DNA from 2 places in the Hydrogenophaga sp. YM1 genome. Region 2 is predicted to be linked to the other one. Evidence: riboswitches for the same ligand, from Rfam matches in the RefSeq annotation. Region 2 holds a riboswitch; the other holds the start of a gene.
The links. Region 2 has a riboswitch for glycine ahead of gcvT (glycine cleavage system aminomethyltransferase GcvT). Riboswitches for the same ligand answer to the same signal wherever they lie in the genome.
Positions count from the first base shown of each region.

Region 1: it holds a riboswitch for glycine, as region 2 does, so the genes downstream of both, JNX00_RS18915 (PBP1A family penicillin-binding protein) here and gcvT (glycine cleavage system aminomethyltransferase GcvT) in region 2, are expected to answer to the same signal.

Region 1 is NZ_CP070223.1:4,019,746-4,028,705, forward strand. Features, by position in the region: gene norR (nitric oxide reductase transcriptional regulator NorR) at 1-517, opposite strand, end outside; gene ytfE (iron-sulfur cluster repair protein YtfE) at 659-1,336, shown strand; gene JNX00_RS18910 (nitric-oxide reductase large subunit) at 1,354-3,636, shown strand; gene JNX00_RS18915 (PBP1A family penicillin-binding protein) at 3,676-5,943, opposite strand; glycine riboswitch at 6,000-6,095, opposite strand; tRNA gene JNX00_RS18920 (tRNA-Met) at 6,300-6,376, opposite strand; gene rplQ (50S ribosomal protein L17) at 6,394-6,789, opposite strand; gene rpoA (DNA-directed RNA polymerase subunit alpha) at 6,874-7,857, opposite strand; gene rpsD (30S ribosomal protein S4) at 7,960-8,583, opposite strand; gene rpsK (30S ribosomal protein S11) at 8,754-8,960, opposite strand, start outside.
Region 2 is NZ_CP070223.1:1,776,586-1,785,545, forward strand. Features, by position in the region: gene JNX00_RS08495 (CoA transferase) at 1-857, shown strand, start outside; gene JNX00_RS08500 (TetR family transcriptional regulator) at 967-1,635, shown strand; gene JNX00_RS08505 (DMT family transporter) at 1,632-2,528, shown strand; gene gcvP (aminomethyl-transferring glycine dehydrogenase) at 2,598-5,507, opposite strand; gene gcvH (glycine cleavage system protein GcvH) at 5,534-5,911, opposite strand; gene gcvT (glycine cleavage system aminomethyltransferase GcvT) at 5,931-7,064, opposite strand; glycine riboswitch at 7,122-7,225, opposite strand; glycine riboswitch at 7,238-7,334, opposite strand; gene JNX00_RS08525 (hypothetical protein) at 7,404-7,910, opposite strand; gene JNX00_RS08530 (electron transfer flavoprotein-ubiquinone oxidoreductase) at 8,044-8,960, opposite strand, start outside.

The DNA.
Region 1 (8,960 bases), 2.2 Mb from region 2:
CCGTGCGCAGGGCGCGGACCTCGACCTCCAGCCGCGTGAGGCGCACCGCCGCCTCGATCGCGCTGGCGAGCTGTTCCAGCTCGCGCGGGGCCTGGGCGTCGAAGCGGCCGATGTCCAAGGCGTCCAGCGTCACCACGCCCCAGCGCTCCCCCTCCACGTCCAGCGCCATGCCCATGCAGTCGTGCACCGGCAGGGGCTGGCCGGGGTGGCCGTCGACCAGGCCATCGTAGGGATCGGGCAGCGCGCTGTCGTGGGGAAAGCGGGTGGCGCCGCGCCGCGCCAGGATGGCCGCCAGCCGGGGATGGTCTTTCAGCGCGAAGCGCCGGCCCAGCGCGTCGCTGGCCAGGCCGTCCACCGCCAGGGGCCGCAGGTGCTCCTGCTCGAGCCGCAGCAGCGCCACCGCCCCGCAGGCGAAGTGCGCGCGCAGGCTGCCCACCAAACGCTGCAGGCGCACCGCGGCCGGCAACTCGGCCACCAGGTCGGTCAGCAGCAGCAGTTGCGTCGTGTCGATGGTCATTCGTACCCCATGCGGTGATTTGTACCGTGGCGCGACCCGGGTGGATTTGACCCAGGTCAATCCAAGCCTTTGATTGGTAAGGGAATTTTTTTGGCACGCGGATCGCATATCGCCTGGCGACCCATTCACCAAGGAGCAAGCATGGACCTGATGGACCAATCCCTGGGCCAGTTGGCCCGGCGCATTCCCGGCGCCACCCGCGTGTTCGATGCGCACCGGTTCGACTTCTGCTGCGCGGGCAACCGCACGCTGCGCACGGCGGCCACGGCCGCCGGCGTCGACGGCGAGGCCATCGCGGCCGAGCTGCTGGCGCTGCAGGCGCGCGAGGCGCCGTCCCAGGCGCCCGACTGGGGCCGGGCCACCGACACCGAGCTGGTGGACCACATCCTGGCGCGCTACCACGCGGTGCACCGCGAGCAGTTGCCCGAGCTGATCCGGCTGGCGCGGCGCGTCGAGCAGGTGCACGGCGACCGCGCGGACTGCCCGCAGGGCCTGGCCGACCACCTCATGGCCATGGGCCAAGAACTGGAGAGCCACATGCGCAAGGAAGAGCTGGTGCTGTTCCCCTTGATCGCACGCGGACACGGCGCCATGGGTGGCATGCCCATCGGCGTGATGCGCGGCGAGCACGAGGAGCACGGCGCGGCCCTGCGCCGCCTGAGCGAACTCACGCAGGACTTCACGCCGCCGCGCGGCGCCTGCACCACCTGGCGCGCGCTCTACAGCGGCCTGGTCGCCTTCCGCGACGACCTGATCGCCCACATCCACCTGGAAAACAACGTGCTGTTCGAGCGCTTCGCGCCGGCGGACGTGCACTGACGCACGGGAGAAGCCTCATGGGTATTTACAAGAAGTACTGGTTCGCGCTGATCGGCGTGTGCATCGTCATGTTCTCGCTGCTGGGCTACTTCGGCGCCGAGGTCTACCGCTCGGCGCCGCCGGTGCCGGCGCAGGTCAGCACCGCCGGAGGCAAGGCGCTGTTCACACAAGAGGACATCCTGGACGGGCAGACGGCCTGGCAGTCGGTGGGCGGCATGCAGCTCGGCTCCATCTGGGGCCACGGCGCCTACCAGGCCCCCGACTGGACGGCCGACTGGCTGCACCGCGAACTCACGGCCTGGCTCGACCTGGCCGCCCGCGAGCGGCACGGGCGCGCCTACGCGGACCTCGACGCCGGCCTGCAGGGCGCGCTGCGCGCCGAGCTGCGCGCCGAGTACCGCGCCAATGGCGTCGGCGCCGATGGCGCGCTGGTGGTGAGCGAGCGGCGCGCGATGGCCATGGCGCACACGGCCGCCTACTATGACCAGCTGTTCTCCGACGCGCCCGCGCTGGCCAAGAGCCGCGAGAGCTTCGCGATGAAGGAGAACACCCTGCCCAGCGCCGAGCGGCGCGAGCGGCTCACGCAGTTCTTCTTCTGGACCGCCTGGGCCGCGGCCACCGAGCGGCCCGGCACGCAGGTGACCTACACCAACAACTGGCCGCACGAGCCGCTGATCGGCAACGTGCCCAGCAAGGAGAACGTGGTCTGGTCCATCGCCAGCGTGGTGATCCTGCTGGCCGGCATCGGCCTGCTGGTCTGGGCCTGGGCCTTCCTGCGCGACCACGACGAGCCGCTGCCGGCCGCACCGGCGCGCGACCCCTTGACGGCCTTCGCGCTCACGCCCTCGCAGCGCGCGCTGGGCAAATACCTGTTCCTGGTGGTCGCGCTGTTTGTCTTCCAGGTCTTCATCGGCGGCTTCACCGCCCACTACACCGTGGAGCGCAGCTTCTACGGCATTGACCTGTCGCAGTGGTTCCCCTACTCGCTCACGCGCACCTGGCACATCCAGGCCGCGCTGTTCTGGATCGCCACCGGCTTCCTGGCGGTGGGCCTGTTCCTCGCGCCCGTCATCAACGGCGGCAAGGACCCGAGGTTCCAGAAGCTGGGCGTGGACGTGCTGTTCTGGGCGCTGGTCTTCGTCTGCGTCGGCTCCTTCGTCGGCAACTACCTGGCCATCGCGCAGAAGATGCCGCCCGAGTGGAACTTCTGGTTGGGCCACCAGGGCTACGAGTACGTGGACCTGGGACGGATGTGGCAGATCCTCAAGTGGGTCGGCATCCTGCTCTGGCTGGTGCTGATGCTGCGCGGCGTGCTGCCCGCGCTGTTCGCGCGCGATGGCCAGGACAAGAACCTGCTGGCCCTGCTCACGGCCTCGGTCGGCGCCATCGGCCTGTTCTACGGCGCGGGCCTGTTCTACGGCGAGCGCACCAGCCTGTCGGTGATGGAGTACTGGCGCTGGTGGGTGGTGCACCTCTGGGTGGAGGGCTTCTTCGAGGTCTTCGCCACCACGGCCCTGGCCTTCGTCTTCTCCAGCATGGGGCTGGTGTCGCGCCGCATGGCCACCACGGCCAGCCTGGCCTCGGCCTCGCTGTTCCTGCTGGGCGGCATCCCGGGCACCTTCCACCACCTGTACTTCTCGGGCACCACGACGCCGGTCATGGCCGTGGGGGCTTCGTTCAGCGCGCTGGAGGTGGTGCCACTGATCGTGCTGGGACACGAGGCCTTCGAGAACTGGCGCCTGAAGACCCGCGCACCGTGGATGGACGACCTGAAGTGGCCGCTGCTGTGCTTCGTCGCCGTGGCCTTCTGGAACATGCTGGGCGCGGGCGTCTTCGGCTTCATGATCAACCCGCCGATCTCGCTGTACTACATCCAGGGCCTGAACACCACGCCCGTGCACGCGCACGCGGCCCTGTTCGGCGTCTATGGTTTCCTGGCACTGGGCTTCACGCTGATGGTGCTGCGCTATCTGCGACCGCGCACCGTGTTCAGCGAGCCGCTGATGAAGGCCGGCTTCTGGGGCCTGAACCTGGGCCTGGTGCTGATGATCTTCACCAGCCTGCTGCCGATCGGCTTCATCCAGTTCATGGCGAGCGTGGGCGAGGGCCTGTGGTACGCCCGCAGCGAGGCCTTCATGCAGCAGCCGCTGCTGCAGACGCTGCGCTGGGTGCGCACCTTCGGCGACCTGGTGTTCATCGGCGGCGCCGTGGCGCTGGCGCTGCAGGTGGTGCTGGGCCTGCTGGACCGCAGCGGCGCGCCGGCCCGGGCCGGGCAGCGCCTGAGCGAGGCGCGGGGTTGACGCACGGGCTCGCGGGCCGCTGCGGCGGCCTGCGGACCCTCAACCCGGCGGCGCCTCGCCTGGCGCCTGCGGCGCGCAGTCGAACGGCCCCGCCACCCGGCCGTTGTCGTCCTGCACACACACGTCGCTCACGTACTCCGCATAGGCGTAGTCGCCAGCATGGACCACGACGCCGCCGGGCCGCTCGCGCAGGCGCGGCGCGCGGTCGGCCACGGCGCGGGCCATGAACTCGGTCCACACAGGCAGCGCGTGCGTGGCCCCGGTGGCCCGGCCCAGGCTGCGCGGCTGGTCGTAGCCCATCCACACCACGGTGGACACCCCCGACGAATAGCCCGCGAACCACACGTCGCGGGCCTGGTTGGAGGTGCCGGTCTTGCCCGCCACGTCGGGGCGGTCCAGGCGCAGGGCGCGCCGCGCCGTGCCCTGCTGCACGACGTCGCGCAGCATGCTGTCCACGATGTAGGCGTTGCGCTCGGAGACGGCGCGCACCGCCGGCGCGCGGTCGGCGGCGTCGAACAGCACGGCGCCGCCACGCTCGCTCACGCGGGTGATCAGCACGGCGGGGCGCCATTCGCCGCCGCTGCCGAACACCGCGTAGGCCTGCGCCAGCCCCAGCGGCGAGACCGCGCCGGCGCCCAGGGCCAGCGGCAGGGTCGCCGGGTTGTGTTGCGGATCGAAACCGAAGCGCGCCGCGAAATCGCGCACGTGCGCCGCGCCCGCCGCCTCCATGAGGTTCACCGTGGCCACGTTGCGGGAACGCGCCAGCGCGTCGCGGGCGGTCAGGAAGCCGTCGTAGCGGTCGCCGTAGTTGCGGGGGGCCCAGGCGCGGCGCCCCGGGGCAGCCGGCGTCACCACGCGCTGGCGGTCTTCCACCAGCGTGCCGGGGAAGTAGCCGCGCTCCAGCGCCGCGGAGTAGACAAATGGCTTGAAGGTGGAGCCGGGTTGGCGCAGGGCCTGCATGGCGTGGTCGTACTGGCCCAGGCGCGGGTCGAAGCCACCGGCCAGGGCCAGGATGTGGCCGGTGTCCATGTCGATGGAGACCAGGGCGCCCTCCATCCGCGGCAACTGGGCCAGGCGCCAGGCTTGCGCCCCATCGCGCCGCACGCGGATCACCGAACCCGCCTCGATGCGCGGACCCCGCCCGGCGCGATGCGCGAGCGCGATGGCGCTGCCGTCGCGCAGGTGGGCCTGCAGGCCCGCGGACGACACCCCGCGCACCAGGGCCGCCTGCAGCTCGCCGCTGTCGGGGTACGGGGCCAGCGCGCGCCTCAGCCCCGGCCCGTCGAAGCGCCAGGGCGGGGGCAGCCGGGCTTCCGGTCCGGCGTAGCCGTGCCGCTGCTGGGCGCGCAGCAAACCGCCGCGCAGCGCGCGCATGGCCTCGCGCTGCAGGTCCGCGTCGATGCTGAGGACCACGTCCAGGCCGCGCGTGTACGCCTCGTCTCCGAAACGCTCCACCACCCGCTGGCGGGCCTGCTCCACGGCATGCCCCACGTACAGTCCACCCAAGCGTTCGGGTGACCGCAGGACCAGGGGCTCGGCCAGGGCCTGGTCGTGCGCGGGCTGGTCGATCCAGCCCAGCGCCAGCAGGCGCGACAGGATGTGGCGCTGCCGCACGACCGCGCGCTCGCGGTTGACCACGGGGTTGTAGGCCGACGGTGCCTTGGGCAGGCCGGCCAGCATCGCGGCCTCGGCCAGCGTGAGCTCATGCAGCGCCTTGTCGAAGTACACCGAGGCGGCGGCGGCAAAGCCATAGGCGCGCTCGCCCAGGTAGACCTGGTTCATGTACAGCTCGAGCAGCGTGTCTTTGTCGTGGTGCAACTCGAGCTTGTAGGCCAGCAAGACCTCCATGATCTTGCGGCGGTAGGTCTTCTCGGGGCTAAGAAAGAACATGCGGGCCACTTGCATGGTGATGGTGCTGCCGCCCTGCGCGCGCCCGCCGGCGAACAGGTTGCTCCAGGCGGCGCGCGCCAGCCCGGAGAAGTCCACGCCGCGGTGCGCGTAGAAGCCCGCGTCCTCGATGGCCAGCAGCGCCTCGCGCATGCGCTTGGGAATCTGCTCGATCGCCACGAGCTCGCGGCGCTCCTCACCGTACTCGGCCAACAGGCGGCCGTCCCTGGCGTGGATGCGCAGCGGCAGCTTGGGCTGGTAGTCGGTCAGCGCCGCCACGCTCGGCAGCTCCAGCCACAGGCGGTGAAGCGCGTAGGCCCCGCCCAGCGAGAGGCCGGCGAGCAGGCCCAGGATGAGAGCGATGGCAAAGCGCGTCGACGCGACCCGGGACGTGGGGTTGTGCGGGATGGGGGAAGGCACCAGGACTCCAATAGGTGGTCGCAGGCGTTCGCGTCGCATCGACACGAACCTGCTGCGCCTCTCCCTCTGTCCTTGAACCTGAGAGTTTCAGCCGCTGACGCGGCTTGCCCCTTCGGTGGGCCGTGCGAAGGCCACTCTCCAGTCGGCGAAATAGGTGGCTGCGGTCCTGGTGCCTGAGCGATGATGGGAGTTTGCGCCTTCGGCGGGGGCCCGAGGCCCCGCTCTCCCGCAGTGCGGCGATTATGGCATCCGGGCCTTCGCCTGCCGACGCCGCGCGCGGCGGACACTCGCGGCGCCACAAAGAAAAAAGGCCCTCGATTTGAGGGCCTTCTTCACCAGCTGGCACTGGGTTTGTTTGGTTGCGGAGGCAAGATTTGAACTTGCGACCTTTGGGTTATGAGCCCAACGAGCTACCAGGCTGCTCCACTCCGCGTCAAGCCAAAAATTATATCACGCTTTGTCGGCTTCACCGGCGTCGGCGGCCGGTTCGGCGCGGTCCACCAGCTCCACCAGGGCCATGGGCGCGTTGTCGCCCACGCGGAAACCCATCTTCAGGATGCGGGTGTAGCCACCGGGACGGGCCTTGAAGCGCGGACCGAGTTCGTCAAAGAGCTTGACCACCACATCGCGGTCGCGCAGGCGGTTGAAGGCGAGGCGGCGGTTCGCCACCGTCGGCTCCTTGGCCAGGGTGATCATGGGTTCGACGACCCGGCGCAGTTCCTTGGCCTTGGGCAGCGTGGTCTTGATGGCCTCGTGCGTGAGCAGCGAGTTCATCATGTTGCGCAGCATCGCCAGGCGGTGCTCGCTGGTGCGGTTGAGTTTGCGAAGTCCGTGTCCGTGACGCATGGTGTTTCCTTTCCGTCTTTTGCCGCCGGCCGTATCAGGTACCGGCGGTTCGTCATGGCCTGGCCCGAAGGCTCAGGGTTGAGATCAGTGCTTGTCGAGGCCGGCGGGCGGCCAGTTCTCGAGCTTCATGCCCAGCGTGAGACCACGCGAGGCCAACACTTCCTTGATTTCGTTGAGCGACTTGCGGCCCAGGTTCGGGGTCTTGAGCAGCTCGTTCTCGGTGCGCTGAATCAGGTCACCGATGTAATAGATGTTCTCGGCCTTCAGGCAGTTCGCCGAACGCACGGTGAGTTCGAGCTCGTCCACGGGACGCAGCAGGATCGGATCGAACTGCTGCGAGCTGCGCTGTTGCGGGGCCTCGGTGAAGAGGTCGGCGCCTTCCAGCTGGGCGAACACGGCGAGCTGTTCAACGAGGATCTTGGCCGAGGCGCGCACGGCCTCTTCGGGGCCAATGGAGCCGTTGGTCTCGATCTCGAGCACGAGCTTGTCGAGGTCGGTGCGCTGCTCGACGCGGGCGCTTTCCACCGTGTAGCTCACGCGCTTGACCGGCGAGAAGGAGGCGTCGAGGACGATGCGGCCGATCGAGCGGGCGGCTTCGTCGCCGCGGCGCAGGGTGCCGGGCACGTAGCCGCGGCCCTTCTCGACCTTGATCTGCATGTCCAGTTTGGCACCGGCCGACAGCGTGGCGATGACGTGGTCGGGGTTGACGATCTCGACGTCGTGCGGGGTCTGGATGTCGGCGGCCGTCACGACCCCTTCACCGTCCTTGCGCAGACTCAGGGTCACCTCGTCGCGGTTGTGGAGCTTGAACACCACGCCCTTGAGGTTGAGCAGCAGGTTGACCACGTCTTCCTGAACGCCGTCGATGGACGAGTATTCGTGCACCACGCCAGCGATGGTCACTTCGGTGGGGGCATGGCCCACCATGGACGACAGCAGCACGCGGCGCAGGGCGTTGCCCAGGGTGTGCCCGTAGCCACGTTCGAAGGGCTCCAGCGTGACCTTGGCGCGATTGGCCGAGAGTTGCTCGACGTTGATGGACTTGGGCTTGAGCAGGTTGTTCAGCATTCAGACTTCCTTCAGTTCCCTCGGCTCGTTACACCGATAAGGCAGACGGAGCATGGAATGGCCCGGCGACGCAGCGGATGCCGCGCCCGGCCGGGGACGGGATTAACGCGAATACAGTTCGACGATGAGCGACTCGTTGATGTCCGAGCCGAATTCATCGCGGTCAGGGGTCTTCTTGAAGACGCCTTCGACCTTGTCGACCGACACTTCGACCCAGCCGGGGAAGCCGATCTGCTTGGCCAGTTCCAGCGCCTCGATCACGCGGGCCTGCTTCTTGGACTTCTCGCGCACAGCGACCACGTCACCGGCCTTGACCAGGAAGGACGGGATGTTGACCGACTGGCCGTTCACCGTGATGGCCTTGTGCGACACGATCTGGCGCGCTTCGGCGCGGGTGGAGGCGAAGCCCATGCGGAACACGACGTTGTCCAGGCGCGACTCGAGCAGGAACAGCAGGTTGGCGCCGGTGTTGCCGCGGCGGCGGTCGGCCTCGGCGAAGTAGCGGCGGAACTGGCGCTCGAGCACGCCGTAGGTGCGCTTGACCTTCTGCTTCTCACGCAGCTGCACGCCAAAGTCGGAGGTGCGCTGGCCCGAGGTGCGGCCGTGCTGGCCGGGCTTGGAGTCGAACTTGGCCTTGTCGCTGATCGAGCGGCGCGCGCTCTTGAGCAGCAGGTCGCTGGCTTCGCGACGGGACAGTTTGGCCTTGGGGCCGAGGTAACGTGCCACGTTGGTTTCCTTTTGTCGTCTGCCGCAACCCACAGGGACTGTGATTGCGGGAGCCATCCCGCGATGGCGGGGGCGGTGGGCTTAGCAAAAATGCCACCGCAGCATGACTACGGTGGCGCTCGGAGAACCTGGCATTCTAGCGCGAAGCCAAACGCCAGGTAAAGACGGGCTCAGATGCGGCGGCGCTTCTGGGGGCGGCAGCCGTTGTGGGGCACGGGCGTCACGTCGGAAATCGAGGTGATGCGGATGCCCAGGGCACCCAGCGCACGCACCGACGACTCGCGACCCGGGCCGGGACCCTTGATCTCGACGTCGAGGTTCTTGATGCCCTGTTCCATCGCGGCGCGGCCGGCCACTTCGGAGGCCACCTGGGCCGC
Region 2 (8,960 bases):
AGAACTTCAAACTCAGCACGCTGCAATCCTGGGGAATTCCCAACGTCCAGTGGTTCACTGAGCGCTACCCGCGCTTGATCCACTGCCGCATCACGGGCTTTGGCGATACCGGCCCCTACGGCGGGCTGCCTGGCTACGACGCCGCCGTGCAGGCGATGGCGGGGCTGCTCTCCATCAACGGCGATCAAGGCGGTGAGCCGGTGCGCATCGGCGTGCCCATCGTTGACCTCACCACCGGGATGAACGCCGCGATGGCGGTCTTGCTTGCCCTGCAGGCCCGTGCCCGAACGGGCCGCGGCCAGATGGCGGACGTCAGCCTCTTCGACTGCGCCGTGTCGGTTGCGCATCCCTTCCTGAGCAACTACCTCCATTCGGGCAAAGTGCCGGTTCCGACGGGAAACCGGCACGTCAACATCGTGCCTTACAACGTTTACCAGACAGCCTCTTTCCCGCTGTTCGTTGCCGTGGCGAACGACCGCCTGTTCGCGAAGCTGTGTGCACATTTACAGACGCCTCACCTGCCCACGGACCCGCGTTTCGCGACGAACAAATTGCGGGTCGAGAATCGCGAGGCGCTTGAAGTGGAGCTCTCCCGGGCCTTCGCCCAGGTGGACGGCGACGCGTTCGGCAAGCAATTGCTGGCGGACGGTGTGCCGGCCGCGCCGATTCTCGACATCGCCAGCGTTGCAGCCTCCGAGCACGCCCAGTACCGGCAAATGGTGGTCCGCCAACCGGGCTATGTGGGGCCCGGCATTCCCATCAAGCTTTCCGACACGCCGGGGAGCATTCGCCGGGCGACGCCCACCTTGGGGAGCATGACGCTGGAGCCCAATGCCGACCCGTTCGACCAAGGCTGACGCGTCCCGGGCCCGTAGTAGGATCGACGACCCTGCGCGCGTGGAGAGAGGCCGATCCTTGGAGTTCCCGGACAACATCATTGCTTGGGTGGACACCGACTACGAGTCGATGCCGGCGACCCAACTGGCACTCCTCGACGCGGCGGCGAGGGCCTTCACGAACTTCGGATTTGCCGCCGCTTCCATCGATGCCATCGCGGCCCAGATCGGTGCCACGAAGGGCAGCGTTTACTACCACTACCGCAGCAAAGCCGACCTGTTCTTTGCCGTGCACAAACGTGCCATGGTGCTGAACCTGCGCGCGCAATTGCCGGTGGTTCAGGACACGTCGCTGGATGCCATCCAGAAGCTGCAAAGCATGTCCTACCGGCACGCGATGGTGATGATGGAGTACCTGCACTACCAGCGCGTCACGGTCCAGGGCGTGGAGCTTCACCAGTCCACCACGACCAGCGCGTCAGAGCGGGAGGCACTGAAGGAAGTCGTCGCGATGCGCGATGCCTACGAACACCTGTTCGAGAGCGTGCTTCGGGAAGGCATCGCGTCTGGTGGTCTGGCGGCAGTGGATCCTTCGCTGGCCTCAAAGGGCATTCTGGGTTCGCTGAACTGGATCACGGTTTGGTATCGGCCCCGAAAAGGTGACACGTTCTCTTCGCGGCACCGAATCGCCGAGCAGCTCGCCAAGCAGGTCACGCACGGCGTTTCGCGCGAGGCCCCACCTCTGGCGGGCGCTGTGACTGCGCGGCCTCAAGGCCAGCAGGCCGGCAGCGGCCATTGAACGACGCCGCATCGGCCCGGCGCGTCGCATGGGGCTGGACGCTCGCTTTCATCGGTTCGTTCGCCTTCAGTGCGAAGGCCGTCCTGGTGAAGCTGGCCTACCAACACCCCGTCGACGCCTTGACGCTGATCACGCTGCGGATGCTGATTGCGTTTCCACTTTTCGCCGGGCTCGCCTGGTGGTCGGGCAGAGGCCGGGCCCACCTGACCTCGCGTGACTGGCTCGCCGTCTTGGGCTTGGGCTTCAGTGGGTACTACCTCAGCAGCCTGCTCGATTTTGCGGGCTTGCAGTACATCAGCGCCTCCCTTGAGCGCTTGATCTTCTACTTGAGCCCGACGATCGTTCTGGTGCTGGGATTCGTCTTGCACAGGCGCGTGATAAAGCCCTTGCACTGGGCCGGCATCGCCGTCAGCTACGCCGGGATCGTCCTGGTCTTCGTGCGTGAACTGAATGCGGATGGGGCCCAGCTGGCTCTCGGGTCTGCCCTGGTGTTCGGCAGCGCATTCTTCTACGCCATCTACCTGGTCTTCAGTGCCCGCCTCATTCCCCGGCTTGGGTCGCTGCGCTTGGTGGGCTTGGCCACCAGCGTTGCGTGTATTTTGTGTGTCGTGCACTTTCTCCTGGTCCGGAAGGTCGACACGCTGTGGGTCGGGCTCGAGGTTCTCTGGCTCGCCTTCCTGAACGCCACGGTGGGCACGGTGGTTCCCGTCGTGCTCATGATGCTGGCCATTGAGCGGATCGGCGCCGCATCCGCCGCTCAGGTCGGCATGGTCGGCCCCCTGATGACTGTCGCCCTGGCCACTTACTTCCTGGGCGAGGCGGTGACGCCGGAAATGGTGGCGGGCACCGTCCTCGTGCTATGCGGCATCTGGGTTTTTTCGCGCGCCGAGTGACCCGGGCCCCGGCGGCACGGCGGGTCGGCCGCGCGGATTCGGTGTCTCGGGCGCTGGCGGCCGCCCACCTCAGTCCGCCAGGTCCCCGATCGGCACGCAGCTGCAGAACAGGTTGCGGTCGCCGTAGACGTTGTCCACACGGCCCACGGGCGGCCAGTACTTGGCGTGTGCGCGCGTGTCCAGCACGGCGGCGCCGGTCTCGCGCGGGTAGGCGCGCGTCCACTCACCCTTGAGCAGGCTGGCCGCGGTGTGCGGCGCGTGCTTCAGGGGGTTGTCGTCCTGCGGCCATTCGCCTTTTTCGATGCGGCGGATTTCCTCGCGGATGGCGATCATGGCCTCGATGAAGCGGTCGATTTCCTCCAGCGTCTCGCTCTCGGTGGGCTCCACCATGAGCGTGTTGGCCACCGGAAAGGACAGCGTGGGCGCGTGGAAGCCGTAGTCGATCAGGCGCTTGGCCACGTCCTCGGCCATCACACCGCTGGTGTCTTTCAGGTCGCGCAGGTCGAGGATGCACTCGTGCGCCACATGACCGTTGGCGCTCGCGTACAGCGTGGGGAAGTGGTCCTTGAGGCGCGCGCTGATGTAGTTGGCCGAGAGGATGGCCGTCTCGGTGGCGTGCCGCAGGCCCTCGGCGCCCATCATGCGGATGTACATCCACGAGATCGGCAGCACGGCCGCGTTGCCCAGCGGCGCGGCCGAGATGGCGCCCACGCCATTGACCGGCAGGCCACCCGCCGCGTGGCCGGGCAGGAAGGGCACCAGGTCTTGCACCACGCAGACCGGGCCCACGCCCGGGCCGCCGCCGCCGTGCGGGATGCAGAAGGTCTTGTGCAGGTTGAGGTGGCTCACGTCGCCGCCGAACTCGCCCGGCGCGGCCACGCCCACCAGGGCGTTCATGTTGGCGCCGTCCACGTAGACGCGCCCGCCGTGCTGGTGCACCAGGGCGCACAGCTCTTTCACCTGGGTCTCGAACACGCCGTGCGTGCTGGGGTAGGTGATCATCACCGCGGCCAGGTGCTTGGAGTGCTGCTCGCACTTGGCCTTCAGGTCGGCCAGGTCGACGTTGCCGTTCTCGTCGCACTTGGTGACCACGACCTGCAGGCTCACCATCTGCGCGCTGGCCGGGTTGGTGCCGTGCGCGCTGCTGGGGATCAGGCAGATGTTGCGGTGGCCTTCGCCGCGCGATCGGTGGTAGGCCTGGATGACCAGCAGGCCGGCGTACTCGCCCTGCGAACCGGCGTTGGGCTGCAGGCTGATGCCGGCGTAGCCGGTGGCCTCGCACAGCCAGTCGCGCAGTTGCCGGTCGAGCAGGGCATAGCCCTGGCGCTGGTCGGCCGGGGCGAAGGGGTGCACGTTCGCGAACTCGGGCCAGGTGATGGGGATCATCTCGCTGGTGGCGTTCAGCTTCATGGTGCACGAGCCCAGCGGGATCATGCTGCGGTCCAGCGCGAGGTCCTTGTCCGACAGCATGCGGATGTAGCGCAGCATGCCGGTCTCGCTGTGGTGGGTGTTGAAGACCGGGTGCGTGAGGAAGCCGCTGCTGCGGCGCAGGCCGTCGGGGATCAGCGGCTCCAGGCCTTTCTCGAAGGCCTCGACCGAGGGCAGGGCCTGGCCGTCCTTCGCGAAGATGGTCCACAGCAGGGCGATGTCCTCGCGTGTGGTGGTTTCGTCCAGCGTGACGATCACGTACTCGTCCCAGGCCTGGCGCAGGTTGGCGCCGTGGGCCACGGCGCGCGCCATGAGCGCGTTCGCCCGGGCCGGGTCCACGCGCAGGGCGAGGGTGTCGAACACACCCTGGTCGCCGTGGTGCGTGTCGGTGTAGCCCAGTTGGGCCAGGCCCTTGGCCAGGATGGCCGTGTACGCCGCCACGCGCTGCGCGATGCGCTTCAAGCCCTGCGGGCCGTGGTACACGGCGTACATGCTGGCGATCACCGCGGGCAGCACCTGCGCCGTGCAGATGTTGCTGGTGGCCTTCTCGCGGCGGATGTGCTGCTCGCGCGTTTGCAGGGCCAGGCGGTAGGCCGGCTGGCCATGGGTGTCCACGCTCACGCCCACCAGGCGGCCGGGCAGGCTGCGCTTGAACCCGTCGCGGCAGGCCATGTAGGCGGCGTGCGGGCCGCCATTGCCCATGGGCATGCCGAAGCGCTGCGTGGTGCCGACCACGATGTCGGCGCCCATCTCGCCGGGCGGCTTGATCAGGGTCAGGGCCAGCAGGTCGGCGGCCACGATGAAGGCGGCGTTCTTGCCGTGCACGGTGGCGGCGTCCGCCGTCCAGTCGTGCAGCCAGCCGCTGGAGGCCGGGTACTGCGTGAAGGCCGCGAAGTAGTCGTCGGCCGCCAGCATGGCGTCCCATTCCTCGCCCGACATGGCCACGCGCACCTCCAGGCCCAGCGGCGCCGCGCGCGTCTGGATCACCTCGATGGTCTGCGGGTGCGTGTCGCCCGACACCACGAAGGCATGGCCCTTGGCCTTCACGGAGCGCTTGGCCAGCGTCATGGCCTCGGCTGCGGCCGTGGCCTCGTCGAGCATGGAGGCGTTGGCGATGTCCATGCCCGTCAGGTCGGTGACCATGGTCTGGAAGTTGACCAGCGCCTCCATTCGGCCCTGCGAGATTTCGGCCTGGTAGGGCGTGTAAGCCGTGTACCAGGCGGGGTTCTCCAGGATGTTGCGCAGGATGACGCCCGGTGTGTGGGTGCCGTGGTAGCCCTGGCCGATGAAGCTCTTGAGCAGCTTGTTCTGGCGCGCGATGCCCTGGAGCTCGGCCAGCGCGGCGGCCTCGGTCAGCGGCGCGGGCAGTTGCATGCCCTGGCGGCGCGCGATCGGGCGCGGCACGATGCTGTCGATCAGCGCGCGGCGCGAGGCCTCGCCGATGACCGAGAGCATGTGGCGCTCGCCGGCTTCGTCGATGCCGATGTGGCGCGCGACGAATTCGCTGACGTTTTCGAGTTCACCCAGGGGCTTGACGGAGGGCATGAGCATGGCGGGCCTCGGTGGCGGGGGAAAGGTCAGGCGTTGTCCTTGACGAACTTCTGGTAGGCCGGCTCGTCCATGAGCGGATCGAACTGGCCCATGTCCTTGATCAGGACCTTGAAGAACCAGCCCTTGCCCAGGGGGTCGCTGTTGGCCAGCGAGGGGTCGGCGCGCAGGGCTTCGTTGACCTCGGTCACCTCGCCGTCCAGCGGCATGTAGACGTCGGCCGCGGCCTTCACCGACTCGACCACGCCGGCGACCTCGCCCTTGGCGTAGCTGCGGCCCACCTCGGGCAGCTCGACGAAGACCACGTCGCCCAGCGCGTCCTGCGCGTGCAGGGTGATGCCGACGACGGCGGCTTCGTGGTCCTCGAGCTGGATCCACTCGTGGTCGGGGGTGTACTTGACGGTCATGGTTGTGCTCCTGCGGCGATCAGCCGCGGTGGTAACGGTTGGGAACGAAAGGCAGGGAGGCCACCTGCATGGGCACGGCCTTGCCGCGCACCAGCGCGTTCAGGCGCGTGCCCACGGCCGCGAAGGCCGGCGGCACGTAGCCCATGGCGATGGGCTGGTTGATGCTGGGGCCGAGCAGGCCGCTGGTGACTTCACCGAGGCGCTCGCCGGCCTCGCTCTGCAGTTCGGTGTGCTCGCGCACCGGCACCCGCTCCTGCGCGAGCAGGCCCACGCGCACACGCGACAGGGGCGCGCTGCCGTCGAGCTGCGCGAGCACGCGCTCGGCGCCGGGGAAGCCCCCCGCGCGCGCGCCGCCTGTGCGGCGCACCTTCTGCATGGCCCAGTTGAGCGCGGCCTCCACGGGCGTGGTGGTGGTGTCGATGTCGTTGCCGTAGAGGCACAGGCCGGCTTCCAGGCGCAGCGAGTTGCGCGCGCCCAGGCCGACGGGTTTCACCTCGGGCTGCGCGAGCAGGGCACGCGCGAAGGCCTCGGTGTCGGCCGCGGCCAGCGAGATCTCGAAGCCGTCCTCGCCGGTGTAGCCGCTGCGCGTGGCGAACAGGGGCTTGCCCTGCCAGCTGAAGGCGCCGCCGGTCATGAAGACCAGCTTCTCCACGCCGGGCACCAGGCGCTGCAGGGCCGTCACGGCCCGCGGGCCCTGCAGCGCGAGCAGGCCGCGGTCGAACTGCGGCTCCACGGTGCAGCGCGCGCCGATGCGCTCGACGATGTGCTGGAGGTCGCCGTGCTTGCAGGCGCCGTTGACGATGACGAAGAGGTCGTCGCCCCGGTTCACGAACATCAGGTCGTCGATGACAGTGCCCTCGTCGCTGAGCAGCAGGCCGTAGCGCTGCTTGCCGGGCGCTAGGCCGATCACGTCCACCGGCATCAGGCTTTCGAAGGCGGCGGCGGCGTCGGGGCCGATGAGCCGCAGCTGGCCCATGTGCGAGACGTCGAACAGGCCGGCGGCTTCGCGCGTGTGCAGGTGCTCGGCCATGAGGCCCGCCGGGTACTGCACCGGCATGCTGTAGCCCGCGAAGGGCACCAGGCGCGCGCCCAGTTCGAGGTGCAGCGCGTGCAGCGGAGTCTTGAGGAGGTCGGTGGGAGCGTCGGCGGACACGGCGGGTTCTCTGGCGGGGGCAGGCCCCTCGCGGGGCGGGACACGGGTTCATCCGTGCGCTGCCCCACTGTCCGCTTTACCTGAGAGATTCACGCGGGCGATGCCACGCTTGCTCCTTCGGTGGACCCCATCGGGTGGGGCCTCTCTCCAGGGGGGATCGCCCGCCGGGTGGCGGGCGTTTGCCAGTCCTTTTGCCTGAGCGTTCGGGGCCTGGTCCGGCCCCTGCGCCTTCGGCGGTTCCCCGGGGGAACGCTCTCCTGACAATGCGGCGGATTCTAGCCGGGAACCCGGCGCGCACGGACAACGCCGCCCGGCGTCCTCAGGGGCGCGAGGGCGCGCTCAGGCGTCCTGCGGGGCGGTCTCGGGCAGCACCTTGGCCAGGCGCTCACTGATCGAGGCGGCGCGCTCGGCGCCCGCGACACGCTCGATCTCGGTGAGCATGTCCTGGCCCACGGCCAACATGCTCGCGGCGTCGCGCGCCTCGCGCAGCGCCTGGCGGAAGCGGTCGGCCAGGGCGCGGTCGCGCGCGGCGAACATGCGGTCGGACAGATCGAACAGGAACATGCGCGCGCTGGCCAGCGAGCGCGGCCCGCTGAAGGTGTCCACCGAGCCGCGCGGTGGCGGCGGCACCGGGCGCGCGGGCGGCGCGGCCGGGGCTTCGTCGATCAGGTAGCCGTCGGCCAGCAGCGCCTCCACCATGGCGCGGCCTTCGCCGTGGAAGAGGGCGTTGAGCGAATCGGTGGACTTGCGGCCATCGGCCACCAGCAGGATGGCGCGCTCGCGCTGGCCCAGCGAGCGATGGCCCGGGAGCAATTCGGTGCGGCCTTTGTCGGTCTTGATGAGCATGGGCGGTGCGCAGGCGGCGGTGGACGCCGCACTCTGGGCGGGGCACATGACGCTCGCGTGTCACGCGGGCGTGAAAAAGCCGCCCGGGGGCGGCTTCGTGGCGATCGCGTGAGGGACGTCACACGTCCCCGCCTCACATGCCCGCGTAGTTGGGCCCGCCGCCGCCTTCGGGCGTCACCCATACGATGTTCTGCGTCGGGTCCTTGATGTCGCAGGTCTTGCAGTGCACGCAGTTCTGCGCGTTGATCTGCAGGCGGTCCTCGCCCGCATCGGTCTTCACGAACTCGTACACGCCGGCCGGGCAATAGCGGCTTTCCGGGCCCGCGTACTTCGCCAGGTTCACCTGCACCGGCACCGTGCTGTTCTTCAGCGTCAGGTGCGCGGGCTGGTTCTCCTCGTGGTTGGTGTTGGAGACGAAGACGCTGGAGAGGCGGTCGAAGCTGAGCACGCCGTCCGGCTTGGGGTAGGCGATCTTGGGCATCTGGTCCGCGGGCCTGAGGTACTCGTGGTCGGGCTTGTCGCGGTGCAGGGTCCAGGGCGGCGCGCTCACGCCGATCTTGGGCAGGAACCACTGCTCGATGCCCGTCATCAGCTTGCCGATGGTCGGGCCCTTCTTGAACCAGGCCTTGAAGTTGCGGGTCTGCCAGAGCTCCTCGTGCAGCCAGCTCTTCTCGAAGGCCGCGGGGTAGGCCGAGAGCTCGTCGCTCGAACGGCCGGCCGTCACGGCCTCGAAGGCCGCCTCGGCACAGAGCATGCCGCTCTTGATGGCCGCGTGGCTGCCCTTGATGCGCGCGGCGTTCAGGTAGCCGGCGTCGCAGCCCACCAGCGCGCCGCCGGGGAACACCGTCTTGGGCATGGCCTGCGGCGTGCCGTTGTTGATGGCGCGCGCGCCGTAGCCCAGGCGCTTGCCGCCTTCGATGTGCGCCTTGATCGCCGGGTGCGTCTTCCAGCGCTGCATCTCCTCGAAGGGCGAGAGCCAGGGGTTGCTGTAGTCCAGCCCGATGACGAAGCCCAGCGTGACCTTGTTGTCCTCCAGGTGGTAGAGGAAGC